Regions from separate parts of the Pseudomonas sp. UTLPPB19802 genome, predicted to be linked through region 3. Evidence: predicted binding sites of a transcription regulator. Region 3 holds the regulator's gene; each other region holds the start of a gene.
What was found. Region 3 encodes FliA, which starts transcription of late flagellar genes. Its sites were predicted from a motif close to CTAAAGTTTNNNNNNNNNNNGCCGNTAA; they were not measured.
Positions count from the first base shown of each region.

Region 1: motA (flagellar motor stator protein MotA) is a predicted target of FliA. The motif match lies at 1,599-1,626, and genes of this name have one in related genera.
Region 2: AC6I6U_RS10195 (methyl-accepting chemotaxis protein) is a predicted target of FliA. The motif match lies at 1,620-1,647, and genes of this name have one in related genera.
Region 4: AC6I6U_RS02885 (methyl-accepting chemotaxis protein) is a predicted target of FliA. The motif match lies at 2,018-2,045, and genes of this name have one in related genera.

Region 1 is NZ_AP048545.1:144,532-148,103, forward strand. It holds gene motB (flagellar motor protein MotB) at 1-676, opposite strand, end outside; gene motA (flagellar motor stator protein MotA) at 680-1,531, opposite strand; gene AC6I6U_RS00670 (HDOD domain-containing protein) at 1,729-3,270, shown strand; gene AC6I6U_RS00675 (rhodanese-like domain-containing protein) at 3,314-3,572, shown strand, end outside.
Region 2 is NZ_AP048545.1:2,245,427-2,248,998, forward strand. It holds gene AC6I6U_RS10190 (diguanylate cyclase domain-containing protein) at 1-1,537, opposite strand, end outside; gene AC6I6U_RS10195 (methyl-accepting chemotaxis protein) at 1,772-3,394, shown strand; gene AC6I6U_RS10200 (chemotaxis protein CheW) at 3,394-3,572, shown strand, end outside.
Region 3 is NZ_AP048545.1:6,363,308-6,366,879, reverse strand. It holds gene flhF (flagellar biosynthesis GTPase FlhF) at 1-184, shown strand, start outside; gene fleN (flagellar synthesis regulator FleN) at 306-1,139, shown strand; gene fliA (RNA polymerase sigma factor FliA) at 1,136-1,876, shown strand; gene AC6I6U_RS27820 (chemotaxis response regulator CheY) at 2,068-2,439, shown strand; gene AC6I6U_RS27815 (protein phosphatase CheZ) at 2,462-3,250, shown strand; gene AC6I6U_RS27810 (chemotaxis protein CheA) at 3,265-3,572, shown strand, end outside.
Region 4 is NZ_AP048545.1:654,548-658,119, forward strand. It holds gene AC6I6U_RS02885 (methyl-accepting chemotaxis protein) at 21-1,901, opposite strand; gene AC6I6U_RS02890 (sigma-70 family RNA polymerase sigma factor) at 2,171-2,671, shown strand; gene AC6I6U_RS02895 (FecR domain-containing protein) at 2,676-3,572, shown strand, end outside.

The DNA of each region.
Region 1 (3,572 bases), 1.2 Mb from region 3:
CGGCGTTGGCACGGTTGGCCGACAGTTCCCAGTTGCCGAAATCGCCGGTGCCCGAATACGGCTTGGCATCGGTATGGCCGCTGATACTGACCTTGTTCGGCACCGCCTTGATGGTGTCGGCCATCGCCAGCAGGATGTCCTCGAAGTAGGGTTTCAGGCGCGCGCTGCCAGAGTCGAACATTGGCCGGTTTTCCGCGTCCATGATCTGGATGCGCAAGCCGTCCGGAGTGATCTCGAACAGGATCTGGTCCTTGAACTTCTGCAGTTGCGGGCTTTCGTCGACCTTGTTCTGCAATTCCTGCAGCAACAACTCCAGGCGCTCCTTCTCGACCTGTTCGGCCATGCCCTCGACCTGGTCGGTGTCGACAGTGACCTTGTCAGGCTGCGGCTGCGACTTCACTTCCGGGTTGAGCGTCTTGTCCGGCGCCAGCGTCGGCGAGCCGCCGAGATCGATGATGTAGGGCGTGCCGCTCTCGGAGAAACCGATCGGGTCCTTGAAGTAGCCGGCGATGGCGATCTTCTGTTCCGGGGTTGCAGTGGATAACAGCCACAACACCAGGAAGAACGCCATCATCGCCGTCGCGAAGTCGGCGAAGGCGATTTTCCAGGCACCGCCATGGTGCCCGCCGCCAAAGCGCTTGACGCGCTTGATGATGATCGGCTGATTATTTTCCATGACTCAGCGACCGCGAACCGCTTGTTCCAGCTCGGCGAAGCTCGGCCGATGCTTCGGATAGAGAACCTTGCGCCCGAACTCCACCGCCAGCGATGGCGGCATGCCGGAAGCCGAGGCCACCAGGGAGGCCTTGATCGCCTCGTAGACGTTCAGCTCTTCCTTGGCATCATGGGCCAGGGATTGTGCCAGCGGGCCGAAAAAGCCGTAGGCCGCGAGAATACCGAAGAAGGTACCTACCAGTGCCGCACCTACGTGCATGCCGATGGCCTTCTGGTCGCCATCGCCCAGGGATGCCATGGTCACCACGATACCCAGTACCGCCGCGACGATACCGAAGCCGGGCATACCGTCGGCAATGCCGGTGACCGCATGGGACGGATGCTCGAGCTCTTCCTTCATGCTCAACAGTTCCATGTCGAACAGGCCTTCCAGCTCGTGGGGAGCCATGTTGCCCGAGGACATGATGCGCAGGTAGTCGCAGACGAATGCGGTCATGCGCTCGTCCTTGAGTACCGCAGGGTACTTGGCGAAGATCGGGCTGGCCGCGGCATCCTCGATATCACCCTCGATCGCCATCATGCCTTCGCGGCGGCTCTTGTTGAGAATTTCGTAGATCAGGCCGAGCACTTCCATATAGAAGGCGTGGCTGAAGCGCGAACCGAACATGCCCAAGGATTTCTTGAACACGTGCATGGTCATGTAGCCGGGGTTCGATTGCAGGAAAGCGCCCAGGGCCGCACCACCGATGATCATCACCTCGAAAGGCTGGATAAGGGCGGCAATCTTGCCGTGGGAGAGCACGTACCCGCCGAGGACGCTCGCGAATACGACAATGATGCCGATGATTTTAGCCATAGAATGAGAGTACTTGTTGAGTCGGGTTCAAGGTCATATTCGGAAGTTAGTAAATCTCTTCTTCTACTTATCGGCAAAACTGCGCCAGACTATAGCCAGTTCAGGCGAAAAGCCAGAAAACCGGCAGCGCATGGCCTGCGCAGCAGTGCCGCCAGAGGCCCAACCGGGCGCACCAACGGTGATGATCACGCTTAATCATGACGAATGAAACGGCTGTGTCCAGTGCAAGACCAAAAACCCTGCAAGGCTGGACCAAGCTGCTGCAGGCTGTGCGCCTGCCCGTCCCGCAGGACAGTCACGACCGCGTCTGCCGAGCCATCCGCGACAGCCGCAGCTCGCTGCGCGATATTGCCGAACTCATGCAGGATAGCCCGGCCCTGGCATTGAGCGTGATCTGCGAGGCCAACCATCACACCCACGGCAGCATGGCCGAGGCGGCCGAAAATCTCGAGATCGCGATCAATCGCCTCGGCCTCAAGCGCACCGAGGAACTGCTCGAGCGCCTGCCGGCAAGGCTGCCGGAAGATATCCCGATTGCCCTGCGACAACTGCAACTGATCAGCCAGCATGCCAGCCAACAGGCCAGCGGCCTGTTCGCCGCACGTCTGGCCAGGCTCTGGCAGGACATCCACTGGGGCAGCCTGCTGTTCCTCGCACCGCTCTGGCCATTGGCCCTGACCCACCCCAAGCTGCTCCAGGCCTGGGAACTGCGCGTAGTGCACAAGCACGAGCCGGCTGCCAAGGTCGAACGGGAGCTGTTCGGCGTCCGCCTGCTGGAGCTGTGCCAGGCCATGGCCGAGCTCTGGCGCCTGCCGGTATGGGTGACCCAGGGTTATCAATTGCTCTTGAACGAACGCAAGACCCTCGTCCAGGCCCTGCATATCGCCCGCGACAGCGACAACCCCCTGCACCAGCAACAGCAACTGGATGCCGACCCGGAACTGCGGCGCTGGCTGAACCAGCCGGCCAATACCGTATTGCTTGCCAACGGCCTGGCCCTGGCGGCGCAACAAGCCTGGGACAGCCCGCATTGCCTGCGCTGGCAGTACCTGTCGAGCCTGTATCTGCAGCAGTCGATGAGCGAGGTGCAGCAGCAGGTCCACCAACAGGCAGCCCAGAGCGCCAACCAGCACGCGATGCAAGACCTGTGGCACCCGGCCGAAGCACTGATCTGGCCCTGGCATGTCCGCCGCGTGCACGCCGACCTGCAACCGGCCGCCGCCCCCACTGCCGAGGCAATGGGCCTGTGGCGCAAGCACTGCGCGCAATTGTTGGCCGAACCCAGTCCGTTCACCAACGCCATGCACCTGACCACCGTGGCCCGCGACGCGCTGGCGGCCTGTGGCCTGCGCCGGGTGATGATCCTGATGACCGACCGCAGCCGCACTGCCCTGCGGGTGCACCAGACTGCCGGCCTGCCGCCAGAGGCACACAACCTTACCCTGCAGGTGGCCCAGAGCACTTTGCTGCAACGCCTGATGAGCCAGCCAGCGCAGGTACGCCTGTCACCGGAAAACGCCCCGCAGTTCCAGGCCTTGTTGCCCAACAGCCTGCGGGCGCAATTCCTGCCCGCCGAGCACCTGCTGCTGCGCTCGCTGAGCAACAACGGCCGGGTGGTGATGGTGGTGCTGGCCGACCAGGAGGGCTCACCGTTCTCGGAGATCACCGTGCAGGCCTTCGGCAAAACCGTGCAATGCATCGAAAAGGCCCTGCACGCCTTTACCAACCGCAGCACCTGAAGCTTGCGCTACAATCCTCCCCTTTGCGTCCAGGAGACTCCACATGCCTGACTTCTCTGGCTTGCCATTGGTGATCGAGCCCAGCGACCTGCTGCCGCGCCTCGACACCCCCGGGCTGATCCTGGTGGACCTGACCAGCAGCGCCCGCTATGGCGCAGGACATATACCCGGCGCCCGCTTCGTCGACCCCAAGCGCACCCAGTTTGGCCAGCCGCCAGCGCCGGGGCTGATGCCTTCGAAGGAGGCGCTCGAAGCGCTGTTCGGCGAACTGGGCCACAACCCGGATGCGGTCTACGTGGTCT
Region 2 (3,572 bases), 3.3 Mb from region 3:
GGGGCCAGACCGCGCCGCCGATGCTGCAACCGATCCGTGCGGGTACCTGGTGCAGCATGATCGAGTGCGCCAGGCTGGCGAGTACCCGGTTGGCGATGGCCCTGGCCTGATTCAGCGCGTCGCCGCGCGGCACCTGCAGCACCATCAGGAACTCGTCGCCGCCAAGCCGCGCGACCATGTCGCCTTCACGCAGGCAGGTGCGCAGGCGGCGGGCCACCTCCTTCAGCAGTTCGTCACCACCGGCGTGGCCGAACTGGTCGTTGATCGGCTTGAAACCGTCCAGGTCCAGGTACAGCAGGGCCAGGCAATTGTTATGCGACTGGCTGCGCTGTTGCGCCCGTGGCAGGTATTTCTCCAGAGCCGCACGGTTGGGCAGTCCGGTCAGCGCATCATGGTGCGCCAGGCTTTCCATCACGCCCAGGGCCGTCTGGTGATTGCTCAGGCTGTCCACCAGATGGCGAATCGACTGGCTCAATTGGACGATTTCCCGCGTGCCCTTGAGTTCCGGAATTTCCATCGACTCACCGATGCTCAGGCGGTCGGCGGCGTTGGCGATGGCTTTCAGCGGCCGGGTGAACCAGGTTGCCAGCAGCCAGCCGATGAAGGCGACGATCACTGCCAGCGCAACGCCCCAGACCAGGATGTCACGCTGCAACTCCTTAGCCGGTGCGTAGGCTTCGTCGAGGCTCTGGCGGGTGATCACCGTCCAGCCCAGGCCCTTGTAGTCTTCGTAGCCGCGGCTGGGAGCCAGGCCGGTCAGGTAGTCCTTTCCATCCGGCCAGCGCTGCACTGCCCAGCGTGGCCGCTGGCCCAGGCCCTCGAGCTGTGGCAGCTGCAGGACCTGGCCGATGGTTTCACGCGGGCCAAGCAGTATCCGGTGGTCGGCGGCCACGACAAAGAATTCGACCTTGCGCCGTTCCTGCAACGGCGCCATCAGGGATTGGCGCATGTCCTCGGCCCAGGCCCAGGAGAGATGAGCGGCCAGCACCCCGACGGTTTTCCGGGCATCGCCGCTGGCACCGTTGAAGACCGGCAGGCTGATGTCGACGAACTTCAGGGTTTCGCCGCTGGGATTGGGCAGCAGTCTGGACAACAGCACCGCCTCGTGGACATCGCCGACGAAGACACGCTTGAGCCCTTCCTTGAACACCGGGCGCTGGCTGATGTTGGTGTCCTGCAGGATTGCGCCGGTCGAGGCCCTGACCAGGCCCTTGGTATCGGTCAGGCCGAGCCAGGCCAGATCCGGGAACTGTTGTTGCATCTGTTCGAGCAACTGGCGTATCTGTGCCAGATCGGAACCTTCCTGCAATACCTTGAGGTGGCTGATGACGCCCAGGAGATGAAAGCGGCTGGCCATGGCATGGTCCAGTCGGTCTGACATCTGATAGGAGACTTCCGCCAGGTCCTGGCCAATTTCAGCGCGCATTCGCACGCTGGAGTCATGGCTGATGAACGAGCCCAGCAGCCAGCTCAGCACGCTTACCAACAAGGCGATGGCAACGGCAAAGCGGCTACGCAGGCTCGGCAGTACGGGCATCAAGCAGTTCCCATGGTCGGTATGACTAAATGATGGGGCTCGTGAACGACAACAATTGCTTTCAACCACGTAGGTGGGCTTTGTAGAGAATGTCGGCAAGTAGCCGCTCAGGATGAGAAATCTCCTGTAAGTTATATTCCTTACATTTGTAATCCCGGTCGTAGCCTGTGGGTAAATGATGGCACACCCTCGGCTATACTGCCTTCCATTTGAAATGTTTCCCGAGGACTGATTGTGAAGAACTGGACTCTGCGTCAACGGATACTCGCGAGTTTTGCCGTCATCATCGCGATCATGTTGTTGATGGTCGTGGCCGCGTACTCGCGGTTGTTGTCGATCGAGTCCAGCGAGGAGAGTGTGCGTAGCGATGCCATCCCCGGCGTCTACTACAGCACCATGATCCGCAGCTCCTGGGTCGAAAGTTATGTGTTGACCCAGCAATTGCTCGGTTTCAACGGCGACGGGGTGATCAGCACCGCCGACCAGGAACAGTACAAGGCTTTCGCCAGTCGTTTGCTCGAGCAGATCGAGAATTACCAGAAGACCATCTTCGACGGCGAGGACCGGGCGCGATTCGAACTCTTCAGGCACGAGCATGAGGCCTACACCAAGGCCCTGGCCAATGTGCTCGATCTTTACCAGCGCAAGCAGAACGATGAGGCGATCCGCCAATTCAAGCTGCAACTGACTCCGGCCTGGATGAATGGGCGCAAGGAACTCAACGACATCATCCTGCAGAACAAGGGTGTTGCCGACCGTGCCACCGACAGCATCAGTGCTGCCGTGTCGTCGGCGAAGATCAGCATGGTCATTTCCCTGCTGCTCGCGGTGCTCGCCGCGGGCCTGTGCGGCTGGTTGCTGATGCGCGCCATCACCTCGCCGATGCAGCGGATCGTCGAAATTCTCGAGATCATGCGCACCGGCGACATGAGCAGCCGCCTGAACCTGGATCGCAAGGACGAATTCGGCTCGGTGGAAAACGGTTTCAACGACATGATGACCGAGCTGACGGCCCTGGTCTCCCAGGCGCAGCGGTCGGCGGTGCAAGTCACCACCTCGGTCACCGAGATTGCCGCCACCTCCAAGCAACAGCAGGCGACGGCCACCGAAACCGCCGCCACCACCACTGAAATCGGTGCGACATCGCGGGAAATCGCCGCGACCTCCCGTGATCTGGTGCGTACCATGACCGAGGTGTCCTCGGCCGCCGACCAGGCCTCGGTGCTCGCCGGCTCTGGCCAGCAGGGGCTGGCGCGGATGGAAGACACCATGCATTCGGTAATGGGCGCCGCCGAGCTGGTGAACTCCAAGCTGTCGATCCTCAACGAGAAGGCCGGCAACATCAACCAGGTGGTAGTGACCATCGTCAAGGTCGCCGACCAGACCAACCTGCTGTCCCTCAACGCCGCGATCGAGGCGGAGAAGGCCGGTGAGTATGGCCGCGGTTTCGCCGTGGTCGCCACCGAGGTGCGCCGCCTGGCCGACCAGACGGCCGTCGCCACCTATGACATCGAGCAGATGGTGCGCGAGATCCAGTCGGCGGTGTCCGCCGGGGTCATGGGCATGGACAAGTTCTCCGAGGAGGTGCGCCGGGGCATGTTCGAAGTGCAGCAGGTCGGTGAGCAACTGTCGCAGATCATTCACCAGGTCCAGGCCCTGGCGCCGCGGGTGCTGATGGTCAACGAGGGCATGCAGGCCCAGGCCACGGGCGCCGAGCAGATCAACCTCGCGTTGGTGCAGTTGGGGGATGCCAGCAGCCAGACCGTCGAGTCCCTGCGCCAGGCCAGTTTCGCCATCGACGAGCTGAGCCAGGTCGCGGTCGGCCTGCGCAGCGGCGTCTCGCGTTTCAAAGTCTGATGAGCGAGCTGCTGGCCAAGCGCGTCGCCAGCGCGCAATCCCGGGACAGCCTGTTCCTGGTCTTTCGCATCGGCGGCGAGCGCTATGCCCTGGAAGCCGTGGACATCGCGGAAGTATTGCCGCGCCTGCAGCTCAGGAGCATCGCCCATGCGCCGGGCTGGGTGGCGGGAGTCTTTGC
Region 3 (3,572 bases):
CCATGAACTGCCGGTGGCCTATCTGACCGATGGCCCGAGGATTCCGGACGATCTGCATTTGCCGCGTCGCCACCAGCTGGTGAGCCGCGCGGTCAGCGTGCAAATGCAGGAAGAACCCAGCGAAGAGGCCATGGCCGATATGTTCGCTGACATCTACCACAGCCCCTCCAAGCGAGTGGGGTGAGGTAACCATGAAGACGTTGCAACGCATCTACATCGATGGTCTGCCAGGCATCAGTTTCCTTCGGGAAAGCGCAGCCAGTTATGTGGCCTTCCGTCTAAGCAAGACAAGGTAAGAAGAGAACATGGGCAGCATGCATCCCGTACAGGTGATTGCGGTGACCGGCGGCAAGGGTGGCGTCGGAAAGACTAACGTGTCGGTGAACTTGTCCCTGGCACTGGCTGAGCTTGGCCGGCGTGTCATGCTGCTGGATGCCGATCTGGGGCTGGCGAACGTCGACGTCCTGCTGGGGCTGACCCCGAAAAGGACCCTGGCCGATGTGGTCGAGGGCCGCTGCGAGTTGCGTGACGTGATGCTGCAAGGGCCTGGCGGGATTCGCATCGTGCCGGCGGCCTCCGGGACCCAGAGCATGGTCAATCTCAATCCGGCGCAGCACGCCGGCCTGATCCAGGCGTTCAGTGATATCGGCGACAATCTCGACGTGCTGGTGATCGACACCGCTGCGGGTATTGGTGACTCGGTAGTCAGTTTTGTCCGCGCGGCCCAGGAAGTGTTGCTGGTGGTCTGCGATGAGCCGACCTCGATCACCGACGCCTATGCGCTGATCAAGTTGCTCAATCGCGATTACGGCATGAGTCGTTTCCGGGTGCTGGCCAACATGGCCCAGAGCCCGCAGGAAGGTCGCAATCTGTTCGCCAAGTTGACCAAGGTCACGGATCGCTTCCTGGACGTCGCCCTACAATACGTGGGCGCCGTTCCCTATGACGAATGCGTTCGCAAGGCCGTGCAAAAGCAGCGTGCGGTCTACGAGGCTTTCCCACGTTCGAAATGCGCCCTGGCGTTCAAGGCTATCGCGCAGAAGGTCGATACCTGGCCGTTGCCCGCGAACCCTCGTGGGCATCTGGAATTCTTCGTCGAACGTCTGGTACTTCAAACGAGTGCGGGACCGGTGCTATGACTGCAAGTGGCTATCGCATGTATTCCAAATCCTCGCGTGACAGCCAGTATGAATTGATCGAGCGTTACGCGCCCCTGGTCAAGCGGATCGCTTATCACCTGCTGGCGCGGCTGCCGGCCAGTGTTCAGGTCGAAGACCTGATCCAGGCCGGCATGATCGGTTTGCTCGAAGTCTCGACCAAATATGATTCGGGCAAGGGTGCGAGTTTCGAGACCTATGCCGGTATCCGCATCCGTGGCGCGATGCTCGACGAGGTGCGCAAGGGGGACTGGGCGCCGCGCTCGGTGCACCGCAATACCCGCATGGTCAGCGACGCAATTCGCTCAATTGAAGCGAAAACCGGTCGCGACGCTAAAGATCATGAGGTTGCAGCCGAACTCCAATTGAGTCTCGATGATTATTACGGGATTTTGAACGATACCTTGGGCAGCCGACTGTTCAGTTTCGACGACCTGTTGCAGGACGGCGAGCATGAAGGGTTGCATGAGGATGGCGCGAGCGCTCATCTCGAACCGTCGCGCGACCTGGAGGATGAACGCTTCCAGGCCGCACTGGCGGACGCGATTGCCAATTTGCCGGAGCGTGAGCGGCTGGTCTTGTCGCTGTACTATGACGAGGAACTGAACCTCAAGGAAATCGGTGAGGTGCTGGGGGTCAGCGAGTCGCGAGTCAGCCAGTTGCATAGCCAGTGCGCAGCCCGTTTGCGGGGGCGTTTGGGAGAGTGGCGAGCGCGTTGACGGGGCAGTGTGTGGGGACACTGCGAACGAGACCGATGCGGCGTGTGACGGTGCATCGGTGGCTCGGCCGGTTGTGGTTTCCATGCAGTAGGGTACAAAGCCTTGTCGAGTGTTGTGCCGAATTGATTTAACAGCGCGTCCAGGTGCTGAAACGCGTTTAAGACTGCTTGGAGGTCGAATTGAACAAGAACATGAAAATCCTCATTGTTGATGACTTTTCAACGATGCGGCGGATCATCAAAAACCTGTTGCGTGACCTCGGGTTCACCAACACTGTCGAGGCCGATGACGGTACCACCGCCATTCCGGTGCTCAATAGTGGCAGCATCGACTTTCTGGTCACCGACTGGAACATGCCCGGCATGACCGGCATCGATCTGCTGCGCCACGTACGTGCCGACGAGAAGCTCAAGCATCTGCCGGTCCTCATGGTCACGGCCGAAGCCAAGCGCGAGCAGATCATCGAGGCTGCCCAGGCGGGTGTGAACGGTTATGTGGTCAAACCATTCACGGCCCAGGCGTTGAAAGAGAAGATCGAGAAGATCTTCGAACGCATCGGTTGATGAAGTCCGCCACGGGGGCGCTATGGAGCACAACGAATCTTCTCTGGGCGATTTTGAATCGACCCTGAAAAAACATGCCCGCGAACTGGTCGAAAGCCTTGAAAAAGGCCGCTTCGGCGACGCGGTGCAAATGATCCATGAGCTGAACCAGACCCGTGACCGCGGCCTGTATCTGGAAGTCGGCAAGCTGACCCGCGAGCTGCACAGTGCGATCGTCAATTTCCAGATCGATCCCACCATGCCGCAAGCCGAGGAAGTCTCGCAGATCACCGACGCCACCGAGCGCCTGTCCTATGTGGTCAGGCTGACCGAGGCGGCGGCCAATCGCACCATGGACCTGGTGGAGAGCGCGACGCCGCGGGTCAATGGCCTGAATGACGAAGCCAAGGCGCTGAGCGCCGACTGGGGGCGCTTCATGCGCCGCGAGGTCGGTGCCGAGGAATTTCGCGCATTGGCCCGGCGAGTCGACAGTTTCCTGACGCGCAGCGAGCAGGAGACCCAGGCCGTCTCGAGCGATCTCAACGACATCCTGCTGGCCCAGGACTATCAGGATCTGACCGGCCAGGTGATCAAGCGTGTCACGCACATGGTCACCGAGGTCGAGAGCAACCTGCTCAAGCTGGTGCTGATGGCCAGCCAGGTGGATCGCTTTGCCGGTATCGAACATGACCGCGAAGCCATCCTCGCGCAAAAAGATCCACAAAAACAAATGGCAAAGGGTGAAGGTCCGCAGATTCATGCCGATAAACGTGAAGACGTTGTGTCCGGCCAGGACGATGTCGACGATTTGCTTTCCAGCCTTGGATTCTAGGAGCACCCATACACATGAGCTTCGGCGCCGATGAAGAGATCCTTCAGGATTTCCTGGTTGAGGCCGGCGAGATTCTTGAGCAACTGTCCGAACAACTGGTCGAGCTGGAAAGCCGGCCGGACGATGCGGATCTGCTCAATGCCATTTTTCGCGGTTTTCACACTGTAAAAGGGGGCGCCGGCTTCCTCCAGCTCAATGAGCTGGTGGAGTGCTGTCACATCGCCGAGAACGTGTTCGACATCCTGCGCAAGGGTGAGCGTCGCGTTGACGCGGAGCTGATGGACGTGGTCCTGGAAGCGCTGGACGCGGTCAACGGCATGTT
Region 4 (3,572 bases), 1.7 Mb from region 3:
AGCGGGCGCGTCGGCAGGGATCAGATCTTGAAGCTGTCGACCAACTGTTTCAGACGACCCGCCTGCTGCGACAGCGCATCGCAATCCTTCAGCGTTTCGTTGAGGTTGGCAACGCCCTGCTGGTTCAGCAGGTTGATCTGGCTGATGTCCATGTTGAGGGCTTCGACCACCGCCGTCTGCTCTTCGGTGGCGGCCGCGACCGACTGGTTCATGCCATCGATCTCGCCAATGCGCTGGGTCACACTGACCAGTCGGGCACCGGCCTGGTTGGCGACTTCGACGCTCTCCTCGCTGGAGACCTGGCTGGCATTCATGGTCGTCACCGCCTCGCGGGAGCCGACCTGCAGCGAGGTGATCATCTTGTGGATCTCTTCCGCCGATTCCTGGGTACGGTGGGCCAGGTTGCGGACTTCGTCGGCCACCACGGCAAAACCACGCCCGGCTTCACCAGCACGGGCCGCCTCGATGGCAGCGTTGAGGGCCAGCAGGTTGGTCTGCTGGGAGATGCCCTTGATCACATCGAGGATGTGCCCGATGTTGTCGGTGCTGGCGTTCAGGGTTTCGATCTGGGTGCAGGACAGGCTGATCTTCTGCGACAGTTCGGTCATCGACTGGATGGTGCGCTCCACCACCTGGCGGCCATCATCGGCCTGCTCGCTCGCACCGCTGGCGTGTTCCGAGGCATCGGCGGCATTGCGGGCGATTTCCTGAGTCGCGGCGCCCAGCTCGTTGATCGCGGCAGCGACGCTGTTGGTTCGCGCACTCTGCTCGTCGGAACCGATGATCGAGGCGTTCGACGAGTTCATCACCCGTTGGGACAGGTCGTGCACCTGGCGGGTGGCCGAGGACACTTCGGCGATCGAGGCATGAATCCGCTCGACGAACTGGTTGAAGGAGCTGGCCAGTTCGCCGAACTCGTCCTTGTGGACGATGTGCAGGCGGCGAGTCAGGTCACCCTCGCCCTGGGCGATATCCTGCATGGCACGGCCCATGGTGGTCAGCGGACGCATCAGCACCTGGATCAACAGGGTCAGCAGCACCGCAATGGCGGCAACGGCAATGAACATCGCGATCAGCGCCGAGGTGCGGAACTTGCTCAGTGGCGCATAGGCCTTGTCCTTGTCGATGGACAGGCCAATGTACCAGTCAGCCGAGGGCAGGCCGACCACCGGGGTGAACGAGAGGATGCGCTCCTGGCCGTTCAGGGTGACTTCCTGGATGCCCTTGGCAATGCGCGGTGCCGAACCTGGATAGATGTCCTTGAGGTTCTTCATCACCTGGTCCTTGTCGGGACTGACGATCACCTGACCGTCCCCGCTGACCAGGAAGGCCTGGCCGATACCGCCGAAGTCCACCGAGTTGATGATCTTCACCAGGGTTTCCAGGCTCAGGTCGCCACCCACCACACCCAGCAGTTGCCCGTTGCTTTTCACGGGCATGGCGATGGTCACCACCAGCCCGCCAACCGAGGCGAGATAAGGTGGGGTGAGCATGGTCTTGTCAGCCGTGACGGCAGCCTTGTACCAGGGGCGCTGGCGCGGGTCGTAGCCATCCGGCATCTTTGCGTCGGGGCGCTGGGTGAAGGTGCCATCGGTCTGGCCGACGTAGGTGAACTGGAAGTTCGAGGTGAATGCAGGTTGCTCCACCAGGCCGGGGTAATCGGCCTTGCTACCTTGGTGAGCGATGTTCTGGGCGAGGTTCTCCAGCACCAGGATGCGCCCGCTCAACCAGTTCTGCACACTGCTGGCGGTGAGGTCGCCAGATTGTTCGACCGATGATTCGAGGTTCTGCCGGATGGTGCTGCGTTGCAGGTAGTCGTTGTAGAGAGTGAACAACGCAAACGCCAGAACCACGACACCGGAGGCGGCCAAAAGGATTTTATGGCTGAATTTAAGATTCATATCATAGGACTTCTTTATGCCGGAAATGGGGGTGCGTACGGGAGACAACATTCCTTGTAGCGGCGCAGGCAGCGTTCCATGGATGCCCTACTTTGGAGCACGCACTATTCATCTTCTTGTCGGCACCACGCAAGGAAAGCTTAGCGAGTTATCGGAAATGTCCTGATTACCCGATGAAAAGAGCGTCGTCACGTGCTGATTCGTGGTTGCAAAAACAATCTCGCTTCAAGACAATGCGACTTATTATCATTTACGCGCCATCAGGCCTCATGTCCTCTCCCGACGCTGCGCTGCATACCCTCTATAGCAATCATCACGGCTGGCTGCATGGCTGGTTGCGTGCACGCCTGGGCAATGCCGCCGATGCCGCCGACCTGGCCCAGGACACCTTCGTCCGCCTGTTACAGCGCACCGAGCGCCTGGAACTCAAGGCGCCCCGGGCATTCCTGCGCACGGTGGCCCGCGGGCTGGTGATCGATCACTGGCGCCGCGAGGAAATCGAACGCGCCTACCGCGACACCCTCGCCCTGCTGCCGGAAGCCGAAGCCCCCAGCGAAGAGTCCCGGGCACTGATCCTCGAATTGCTGGAAAGCATCGCGCGCCTGCTCGAAGGTCTCAAGCCCAAGGTGCGCAAGGCGTTCCTGCTGGCCCAGTGCGAAGGCCTGACCCACAAGCAGATTGCCGAACGCATGGGGCTGTCGCTGCGTACCGTCGAGCGTTATGTCGCCGAAGCGCTCTACCACTGCTACCTCCTGCGTTATGAGGCCTGAACCCGTGGACAGCCCGCTCAACCTGGACACTCGCCCCGCGCCGCAACCGCAGGTCGTCAAGCAGGCTATCCAATGGATGTTGCGATTGCGTAACGAAGCGCCCAGCCCGCGCCTGCAGCAACAATGCCGGCATTGGCGCGCGGCCCACCAGGACCATGAACTGGCCTGGCAGCGGGTGCATGGCCTGCAACGGGAACTGAGCAGCCAGTTGAGCCGGGTGCCCGGTGCCGGGGTGGCGTTCGAAACCCTGGAGAACAGCAGTCGCCAACTGGGTCGCCGCCAGGCCCTCAAGCTGTTGTCCGGCGTGTTGATGCTGGGCTCGGCCGCGTGGCTGGCCAGGGATAGCCTGGCCTGGCAGCAGTGGACCGCCGATTTCGCCACCGCCACGGGCGAGCGCCGCAGCTTCCACCTGCCCGACGGCACCCGCCTGCAACTCGATACCGACAGTGCCGCCGACCTGCACTTCAACGCCGGGCAGCGGCTGATCAGCCTCAATCGCGGCGAGATCATGGTCACGTGCGGCGCCGATCACGCAGTCCCGGTGTCGCGACCGTTGCGGGTCGAGACTCGCCATGGCCTGTTCGAGGGCCAGGAGGCGCGGTTCGTGCTGCGTGAAGAGCCCGGCTGCACGCGCCTGAGCGTGGTCACCGGCAATGTGCTGATCCTCTCGCCGGCCAGTGGGGGCACGATCCAGGTCCCGGCCGGCCAGAGCTATCGGGTCAGCGCCAAGGGCGCGCAGCGTATCGCGCCACCGGACATGGATATCGGTGCCTGGGCCGATGGCCTGATCGTCACGCGCAATATGCGCCTGGCCGACTTTCTCGATGAGGTCGGGCGTTATCGCCGCGGCTACCTGGGCTGCGCGGCGGACATCGCCGACCTGCGCCTGTCCGGAGTCTTT